2 regions of the Aminobacter sp. GW821-FHT11F06 genome follow, and region 1 is predicted to be linked to the other one. Evidence: predicted binding sites of a transcription regulator. Region 1 holds the regulator's gene; the other holds the start of a gene.
What was found. Region 1 encodes LexA, which represses DNA repair genes until DNA is damaged. Its sites were predicted from a motif close to TGTTCNNNNTGTGTTCNG; they were not measured.
Positions count from the first base shown of each region.

Region 2: a site for LexA is predicted at 3,508-3,525, ahead of AC1RTB_RS05620 (DNA recombination protein RmuC). Genes of this name have one in related genera too.

Region 1 covers NZ_JBXARL010000001.1:120,617-125,675, forward strand. The annotation lists gene AC1RTB_RS00580 (SurA N-terminal domain-containing protein) at 1-202, shown strand, start outside; gene trpD (anthranilate phosphoribosyltransferase) at 199-1,209, shown strand; gene trpC (indole-3-glycerol phosphate synthase TrpC) at 1,214-2,023, shown strand; gene moaC (cyclic pyranopterin monophosphate synthase MoaC) at 2,025-2,507, shown strand; gene AC1RTB_RS00600 (molybdopterin molybdotransferase MoeA) at 2,508-3,713, shown strand; gene lexA (transcriptional repressor LexA) at 3,822-4,538, shown strand; gene AC1RTB_RS00610 (phospholipid carrier-dependent glycosyltransferase) at 4,777-5,059, opposite strand, start outside.
Region 2 covers NZ_JBXARL010000002.1:244,726-249,784, reverse strand. The annotation lists gene sugE (quaternary ammonium compound efflux SMR transporter SugE) at 1-308, opposite strand, end outside; gene AC1RTB_RS05635 (hypothetical protein) at 468-593, opposite strand; gene AC1RTB_RS05630 (cation diffusion facilitator family transporter) at 749-1,705, shown strand; gene AC1RTB_RS05625 (GFA family protein) at 1,765-2,169, shown strand; gene AC1RTB_RS05620 (DNA recombination protein RmuC) at 2,209-3,474, opposite strand; gene def (peptide deformylase) at 3,578-4,108, shown strand; gene AC1RTB_RS05610 (hypothetical protein) at 4,154-4,339, shown strand; gene fmt (methionyl-tRNA formyltransferase) at 4,340-5,059, shown strand, end outside.

The sequences.
Region 1 (5,059 bases):
GCAGATCCTGTTCAAGGTCGCTGAGGTGTTCGAGCCGGCTGGTGTGGACAAGAGTGCTGTGCCCGAGGACGCGCAGAAGACATTTGCCTCGGGCATGTCGGACGACCTGCTCGACCAGATCGTGGCTCAGCTTCAAGGCGAGTATCAGGTCACCATCAACCGGGATGCAGTCACCCGGGCACTTGCGGTGGGAACGCCATGAGCGCACTCAAACCGCATATCGCCAAGGTCGCTTCGGGCGCGCCCCTTACCTTCGATGAGGCGCGCGAGGCTTTCGACATCATCATGTCGGGCGAAGCGACGCCCGGCCAGATCGGCGGTTTCCTGATGGCGCTGCGCGTGCGCGGCGAGACAGTCAGTGAAATCTCAGGCGCAGTCGCCACCATGCGCGACAAGATGCTTCGCGTCGAAGCGCCCGCGGACGCCATCGATATCGTTGGCACCGGCGGTGATGGCTCGCACAGCGTCAACATCTCGACCGCATCGGCCTTCGTGATTGCGGGCGCCGGCGTGCCGGTTGCCAAGCATGGCAATCGCGGCCTGTCGTCGCTGACGGGCGCTGCCGACGTGCTGACAGCGCTCGGTGTGAACATCGACCTGTCGCCCGAAGCGATCGGCCGCTGCATCCACCAGGCCGGCATCGGCTTCATGTTCGCGCCGGCGCATCATCCGGCGATGAAACATGTCGGAGCGACCCGCGTCGAACTCGGCACCCGCACCATCTTCAACCTGCTTGGTCCGCTCTCCAATCCAGCCGGCGTCAACCGCCAGCTTGTCGGTGTGTTTTCGCCCGAGTGGGTCGAGCCGGTGGCCGAAACGTTGAAGGAGCTTGGCGCTCGGCACGTCTGGGTCGTTCATGGCGATGGCTATGACGAGATCACCACCACCGGCGAGACCCATGTCGCGGCCCTGAAAGACGGTGCCATCCACAGCTTCACGCTGACGCCCGAACAGGTTGGCCTTGCCAGACACACGCGCGAAGAGCTGCGCGGCGGCGATTCGGCCTACAATGCGGCGGCCCTGCGCGGCGTGCTCGAAGGCGCCAAGGGTGCCTACCGTGATACGGTGCTGATGAATGCCGGTGCCGGTCTCGTCGTCGCCGACAAGGTCGCAACCATCGGCGAAGGCGTGGCACTTGCCGCAGACGCAATCGACAGCGGGCGCGCGCTTGCGGTGCTCGACCGCCTGATCGGCGTTTCGAACGGATAAAGACATGGCCGACATCCTGCGCCGCATCGAAGCCTACAAGCGCGACGAGATCGCAGCCGCCAAGGCATTGCTGCCACTCTCCGAGGTCAAGGCACGGGCGCGCGATGCATCCAAGCCGCGCGGCTTTCTTGCCGCACTCGAAGCCAAGCGCTTAGACAATCGTTTTGGTCTGATCGCCGAGATCAAGAAGGCCAGCCCGTCCAAGGGCCTGATCCGTCCCGATTTCGACCCGCCGGCACTTGCCCGGGCCTATGCCGAAGGTGGAGCGGCCTGCCTGTCGGTGCTGACCGACACGCCGTCATTCCAGGGTGCTCCGGAGTTCCTGACCGCCGCGCGCGACGCCTGCGCCCTGCCCGCTCTGCGCAAGGATTTCATGTTCGAGCCTTACCAGGTGCACGAAGCTCGCGCCTGGGGTGCGGACGCCATCCTGATCATCATGGCGAGCCTCAGCGACGACGACACCAAGCGGCTTGAGGACACGGCCTTCGAGCATGGCATGGACGTGCTCGTTGAGGTGCACGACGAAGAAGAGACCGAGCGCGCGCTAAAACTGTCTTCGCGCCTGCTCGGCATCAACAACCGCAACCTGCGCACCTTCGAGGTCAGCCTCGACACTTCCGAGCGGCTGGCGCCGATGGTGCCGGCAGACCGGCTGCTGGTCGGCGAAAGCGGCATCTTCACCCACGCCGATTGCCTGCGGCTGGAAAAATCCGGCATTGGCAGCTTCCTCGTCGGCGAAAGCCTGATGCGTCAGGCCGACGTTGCCGCCGCGACCCGCGCGCTTCTCGACGGCGCAGCCGTTGCGAGCGTCTGACATGGCAAGCACCCTCACCCATATCGGTGCCTCTGGCGAAGCCAACATGGTCGATGTCGGCGACAAGGCCGAGACCACGCGCACCGCGATCGCCGAAGGCGTTGTCATCATGCGCGCTGAAACCCTGGCGCTGATCCTTTCGGGCAACGCCAAAAAGGGCGACGTGCTTGGCACCGCGCGCATCGCCGGCATCATGGCCGCCAAGCGCACGCACGAACTCGTGCCGCTTTGCCACCCGATCCTGTTGACCAAGGTGTCGGTCGAGATCGAGCCCGACGATGCCCTGCCCGGTCTTCGCGTGACAGCGCTTGCGCGCGTCACTGGCAAGACCGGCGTCGAGATGGAGGCGCTGACCGCCGCGTCGGTCGCCTGTCTCACCATCTACGACATGGCCAAGGCTGCCGACCGCGCCATGGTGATTTCCGGCATCCGGCTGGTCGAAAAGACCGGCGGCAAGTCGGGCGACTACAAGGCGGCCGAATAGATGGCGCTGCTGCCCGTAGCCGAGGCTCTGGAACGCCTGCTTGATGGCGCCGAACCCAGCGGCACAGAGACGGTCGGCCTCAACGAGGCCTCAGGACGCGTGCTTGCAAGCCCCTTGCATGCCCTGCGCACCCAGCCTCCCTTCAATGCCTCCGCCATGGACGGTTATGCCGTTCGCGCAGCCGACATCGCGTCCCTGCCAGCACGGCTGAAGGTCATTGGCACAGCACCTGCGGGAAAACAGTTCACCGGGACGGTTATGCAAGGCGAGAGCGTGCGCATCTTCACCGGCGCACCTGTGCCGGGCGGTGCGGACACCGTCGTCATTCAGGAGAACGTCCGCGACCTCGGCAATGGCGAAATCGACGTGCTGGAACCAGCGATACTTGGGCGCAATATCCGCGCCAAGGGCCTCGATTTCAAACAGGGCGATCTGATTCTCGACGCTAGCCGCGTGCTTGATCCGGCGGCGCTGTCGCTGATCGCGGCCGCCAATCACCCCGAAATGCCAGTGGTTCGCGCGCCGCTGGTTGCCATCATCGCCACCGGCGACGAACTGCTTCCGCCCGGCAGCAACCCGGGTCCTGACCAGATCATCGCCTCCAATGCCTATGGTGTCGCCGCGATAGCCCAATCGGTTGGCGCACGTGTGCTCGATCTCGGCATCGCAGCCGACCGTAAGGATGCGATCTCAGCCCTCGTCGCCAAGGCGCTCGATGCCCAGGCCGACGTCATCGTGACGCTCGGCGGGGCCTCAGTCGGCGACCATGATCTGGTCCATGGTGTTTTGACCGGGCTCGGCATGGATCTCGATTTCTGGAAGATCGCCATGCGCCCCGGCAAGCCGCTGATGTTCGGCCGCCTTGGCAAGACGCGTTGCATCGGCCTGCCCGGCAATCCGGTCGCCAGCCTGATTTGCGCGCACATTTTCCTGAAACCGCTGCTGGCAAAGCTTGGTGGGCGGCCCTATGCGCCCGACATCCGCAAAGGCGTCCTCGACACTGCGATGGCTGCCAACGACCTGCGCCAGGATTTCGTTCGCGCCATTGCGCGCGAGACGGCAGACGGCCTCATCGTTACGCCATACACGATCCAGGACTCGTCAATGCTCCGCACGCTCGCGGACGCCAACTGCGCCATCATGCGCGAGCCCTTCGCACCGGCCGCCGAATCTGGCAGTGCGTGCCGCGTGATGATGCTGCGCTGAACGAAGCAGCCACTTTCCTTCACCAGATATAAACAGTTGCAGAACACAACTGGAACAGATAGTGTTTGTTCTGGGTTTGTTTTTCTTCTGATTCCTCCGGGGGTGGCGATGCTGACGCGCAAACAACACGAGCTTTTGCTGTTCATCCACTCGCGATTGAAAGAGACGGGCATCCCGCCATCCTTCGACGAAATGAAAGAGGCGCTCGACCTCGCCTCCAAATCCGGCATCCATCGCCTGATCACAGCACTTGAAGAGCGTGGCTTCATCCGACGCCTGCCCAACCGGGCACGCGCGCTTGAAGTGCTGCGCATGCCCGATTCGATCGCGCCTGGCCTCAACGCGGCGCGGAAGTTTTCACCCAGCGTCATCGAGGGCAGCCTTGGCCGTCGGCCCGAGCCATCGCGCTCGATGTCAGCTGGCAATGACGACGACGCTGGTTCGGCCGTCACCATTCCGGTGATGGGGCGTATCGCCGCCGGCGTGCCGATCGACGCGATCCAGCACAAGACCCATTCCATTGTCGTTCCGCCTGACATGATCATGGGCGGCGAGCATTACGCGCTCGAGGTCAAGGGTGACTCGATGATCGAAGCTGGCATCTTTGATGGCGATACTGTCGTCATCCGCAGCTCGACCACCGCCAATCCCGGCGAGATCATCGTCGCGCTTGTCGATGACGAGGAAGCGACCCTCAAGCGCTTCCGCCGCAAAGGCGCCTCGATCGCGCTGGAAGCCGCCAATCCAGCCTATGAGACCCGCATCTTCGGGCCTGACAGGGTCAAGGTCCAAGGCAAGCTCGTCGGGCTGATCCGCCGCTATTGATTTTTACACAAGCCGGGCGCGCTGCTGAGCTCGGCCTTTCGTGCTGTCGTTCGGGCTGCCTGAACGGAATGCCGGCTATTTGACCCGGTCGAACCGCGCGTGCGATTGTGGCCATTTGAAAAGACCGGGATCGAACATCATGAATTTGGTTGTTGCTGAAGCACTGAGGTGGTGTTTCAGCAGTTCGGCGCACCCGGAGCAGATTTAGGCCGAACTCATGTGAGGCTTCGACCCCTCGTTATTTCGCTATGGAAACATACAGAAAGAATCTTTTGTCCTCGGCTATTGTTTTAACCGAGCTCCCGAAATGGGTGAGAAATGCATCTTGATCGCGTTTTGGCACAAGCACGCCATCGCCTGGGGTAAGCCATGCTGATACGTCAGCAGGTGTTTTCAGCTGTGTAATTTTACCTTGCCTATAGAACTCGGCCGAAAAGCTGCGTGCATCCAGAATGGCCAAACGGCCTGTATCTGGAAATGCAGCAATCAGGTCGACCTCAGTGGGGATTGCTGAGCGGGCC
Region 2 (5,059 bases), on a different contig from region 1:
ACGAGCTTGAGGCCAACGATGCCCGACACGATCAGGCCGATGCAGGCGAGGCGAATCGCCGTCGCGGGCTCGCCGAAAAGCCAGATGCCAAGCATCGCGGTGCCGACCGTGCCGATGCCGGTCCAGATGGCATAGGCAGTGCCGAGGGGCAGCGACTTCAGGGCCAGGCCCAGCAGGCCAAGGCTGATGATCATCGAGGCTACGGTGAGGACGGTCGGCGTCAGCTTCGAAAAGCCTTCCGTATACTTCAGGCCTATGGCCCAGCCGATTTCGAACAAGCCGGCGAAAAACAGGTAAGTCCAAGCCATGGAACGCTCCAGTGGGATGGCGGGTCGTCCCGGCCGGGTTTTTTGAGGGAGTGCAAGGTCGTCCTTGCACCGGTCAAATAGGTTTTTTCGAAGAAGAGTTCAACCATGCGCCCGGCCGAGGCCGGGCGTGGCTGATTGGCGTCAAGCCGAAAACAAGGACTACTTGTCCTTGATCTTGATCGCCTGCACCGGAGGCGCCTTGAATGCCGGCGCAGGCGCTGGCTTCTTGGCATCCTTTTTAGGCTTCCGGGCTTCTTTCCCGGCTTTCATCGCACCCTTGGCCATGATTCGATTCTCCCGCTGCTGAGAAGCGAAGTGAAACGCGAACTTGCCGCGCTTGCAAGAGGGGTATTGAGGGCGTCGACAGCGAGTTTGCCGTCGAGGCGAAAATGCTTGAGTGCGTCAATGTCCTCGCTACAGTCCAACAACGCGAGGCAGACATGGCAGCACATTCCGGTTCGAAGGCTGTGATCTTCGCGGCGATAGCGGGCAATCTGCTCATCGCCGCAACCAAGTTCGTTGCGGCATTCTTCACCGGCAGTTCGGCGATGCTGTCAGAAGGCGTGCACTCGCTGGTCGACACCGGCAACGGGCTGTTGCTGCTCTACGGGCTCCATCGCGCGGCCCAGCCGGCTGACCAGATGCATCCGTTTGGCCATGGCCGCGAGCTCTATTTCTGGAGCTTTATCGTTGCACTCCTGGTCTTCGCGCTCGGCGCAGGCGTCGCCTTCTATGAAGGCATCATCCACATGCTCGATCCCGAGCCGATCCAAAACCCGCTCATCAACTATGCGGTGCTCGGCCTGTGCATGGTGTTCGAGGGTGGTTCGTGGCTGGTCGCGCTTAAGGAATTCCGCCGCTCCAAGGGCAATCTCGGCTACATTCAGGCGGTTCGCCGCAGCAAGGACCCAAGCGTCTATACCGTGCTGTTCGAAGACAGCGCGGCACTGCTTGGCCTGGTGATTGCGCTCGCCGGCATTTCAGCCGCGCAATATTTCGACCAGCCCTGGCTCGATGGCGCCGCTTCCATCGGCATCAGCCTGATTCTGGGCGCAACGGCTGTGTTCCTCGCCCGCGAGAGCAAGGGGCTGTTGATGGGCGAACCGGCCTTGCCGGATGTGCAAGCGACGATCCTCGCGATCGCCCAGGCCGATCCGGCGGTCGAGAACGCCAACGGCGTGCTGACTGTGCATATGGGCCCCGAGCAGATCGTTGCCGGCCTCAGCCTCGATTTCGTCGATCACATTTCAGCTGCCGAGATCGAAACCTGCGTCGAGCGGCTGGAGGCGAAGCTCAAGGCAGAGATCCCCGAGGTGACAGTGGTGTTCGTCAAGCCGCAGACGTCAGGACGCTGGCGGGAACGGCGGAAAAAGATCGAACAGGGTAGCATCCATTAGCCCCTGACAACCGGCAGTGGTTTCGCTAGCACTGCGCAAACGACTTAGGGAGAAACGACATGAGGATTCAGGGCGGCTGCCACTGCGGCGCAATCACCTACAAGGCTGACGTCGATCCAGAAAGGACGGCGATGTGTCATTGCACCGACTGCCAGAAACTGACCGGCACCGCGTTTCGCGTCACCGTGCAGGTGCCTGAAGAAAACATCGCATTCTCGGGCACGCCCAAGATCTATGTGAAGACAGGCGACAGCGGCAACAAGCGCGCACAAGGGTTCTGCGGCGAATGTGGCTCACATTTGTTCGCAACCTCGGTCGGCGATGGGCCCAAGGTCTATGGTCTCAGGGCCGGAACATCAGACCAGCGTGAACAACTCGTTCCGCGCCGGCAGGTTTGGCATCGCTCCGCCCTGCATTGGCTGCCCGAATTCGAGGGCATGGAGACCGCAGAGAAGGTCTCATAGGCCATCTGTCCGACAGGACCGGGCCCGCGCGCTTTTTTGCTACTCGCTTTCCTCGACCACGCGCAGCCTGAGCTGGCCGGTCTTGGAATCGGCGACGCGGGCATTTGGTGCTTGCGGTTTCGCGGCCTCGTCGGTCTCGCTGGGGTGCGAGGCGCCGAACTCCAGCGCCTCGATCTTTTCGCCGCGCTTGGTGACCTTGGACGACGACACAAGGATATCGTCGATATCCTTGCTGGCCTGGCCGAAATGGGTCTGCAGCTTGCGCACACGCTCGTCGAGGCGGCCCACATCCTCCATCAGGCGAATCACCTCGCCTTGGATCAGGTGGGCCTGTTCGCGCATGCGGGCATCCTTGAGGATAGCCTGGATGACCTGGATCGACAGCATCAACAGCGACGGCGAGACGATGACAATGCGGGCGCGGTGGGCGCGGTGCACCAGTGATTCGAAATTCTCATGGATCTCGGCGAAGATCGATTCGGACGGCACGAACATGAAGGCGGTGTCCTGCGTCTCGCCAGCGATCAGGTATTTTTCCGAGATCGCCTTGATGTGCACCTCAAGGTCGCGCCGAAAAGCCTGGGCGGCATATTTTTGTGCTTCCGCCGCACCTTCGACGTCGGCTGCCGAGCGGATGGCGTTCCATGCCTCGAGCGGGAACTTGGCGTCGATCACCAGTGACGGCGCACCGTTCGGCATCTTGACCAAGCAGTCCGGCCGATTGTTGTTCGACAACGTTGCCTGGAATTCGTAGGCGCCAGGCGGCAATCCGTCGGCGACGATCGCCTCCATGCGTGATTGGCCGAAGGCACCGCGCGTCTGCTTGTTGGACAGGATCGCCTGCAACTGCACGACCTGGCCGGCAAGCGACTGGATGTTGCCCTGGGCGGTGTCGATGACGGCCAGCCGCTCCTGCAGCTTGGCCAGGCTGTCATGCGTCGACTTGGTCTGCTCGGCCATGGTCTGGCCGATGCGGCCGGTCATCGCGTCGAGGCGCTGGCCGAGCGATTGGGTAAGTTCCGCCTGGCGCGCACCGAAGATGTCGGCGACCGTACCGAGACGTCCCTGCATCTCGGCCTGGGCCCGCAGGATGCCGGCCATGCGGGCTTCAGCGTCGCGGGCATGGCCGGCGGCCTCGGCGGCGGCAATCGCGCGTGCCTTGGCTGAGCGCCACAGGGCGATCATCAGCACGGCGAGCAGGACGACGAACAGCAACGCGCCAAATCCGAGTGCCTGGCCGAGCGTGATGGTTGTCGCGCCAAGCTGCGCGATCGGGGCGGACAGAATGCTGGAAAGCTCGCTCATGGCCGGCACCATAGCCGATTCGCCCCACAAGGTCAGATCAAAGCGGGAACATCGCCGCACCAGACCGGTTGACGGTTTTATTCCGACATCTTAGTTGAAGCGCATGACGATCAAGCCGCTCATCCTTCTTCCCGATCCGCTCCTGCGCGAGCATTCCAAGCCGGTCGAACGTATCGACGATGGCGTGCGCAAGTTCGCGCGCGACATGCTCGACACCATGTACGATGCGCCGGGCATAGGCCTGGCCGCGATCCAGGTCGGCGAGCCGATCCGGATGCTGGTGATCGATCTGGCCAAGGAAGGCGAGGAGCCAGCGCCGCGCATCGTCATCAATCCGGAGATCGTGATGAGCGGCGATGATCGCGCTGTCTACGAAGAAGGCTGCCTGTCGATCCCCGATTACTACGCCGAGGTCGAGCGCCCGGCGACGGTGCGGGTGAAGTATCTCGACGAAAACGGCAAGCTCCAGGAAGTCGACGCCGACGGCCTGCTCGCCACCTGCCTGCAGCACGAGATCGACCATCTGAACGGCGTGCTGTTCATCGACTACATCTCCAAGCTCAAGCGCGACATGGTGATGAAGAAGTTCAAGAAGCTCGCCAAGGACCGCCCGCCGAGCCGCATGGTGGGGTAGCGATCAATCCGGGCTTCCGTTTCACGCGAAAGAGAGACGCCCGCGATGGATGACCTGTTGATTGAAAATGTTGACGACGACCTGCTTCGAAAAATCGAAGAGCTAGCTCGCCTTAATGGTCGGGACATCGAACACGAGGCCATCAGGCTGATCGAGCTAGGGCTGTTGGTCGAACGGCGTGCAGTTCAAAGCGCGGACGCTGCGTCTGCCCATTCCAAAACAAGGACATAGATGCCACTTCGCGTCATCTTCATGGGCACGCCGGACTTTTCCGTGCCAACGCTGCGTGCAATAGCCGAGGCCGGCCATGAGGTCGTTGCGGTCTATAGCCAGCCGCCGCGCGCCGCTGGCCGCCGTGGGTTGGAGCTGACGCCATCACCGGTGCAGCGCGAGGCTGAGCGGCTGGGCATCGAAGTGCGCACGCCGCTGTCGCTGAAAGGCGAAACCGAGCAGGCCGCGTTTGCCGCCCTCAAGGCCGATGTCGCTGTTGTCGTCGCATACGGGTTGCTGCTTCCCAAGGCCATTCTCGAAGGCACCCGTCTCGGCTGCTACAACGGTCATGCCTCGCTTCTGCCACGCTGGCGCGGGGCAGCTCCCATCCAGCGCGCCATCATGGCAGGTGATTCAGAAACCGGCATGATGGTCATGCGGATGGAAGAAGGATTGGACACCGGGCCGGTGGCGCGACTTGAAAAAGTCGCGATTGGACCCGACATGACAGCTGGCGAGTTGCACGATCGTCTGATGGCGATGGGTGCCTCGCTCATGGTAGAGGCCTTAGCGGAACTCGAAGCGGGCAGGCTGGAAACAGTGCCCCAGGCCAGCGAAGGCGTGACCTACGCCAAAAAAATCGATAAAGCGGAGACGCGGATCGATTGGACCTTGCCGGCGACGGCGGTCGACAACAATATCCGTGGCCTGTCGCCGTTTCCCGGCGCCTGGTGCGAAATC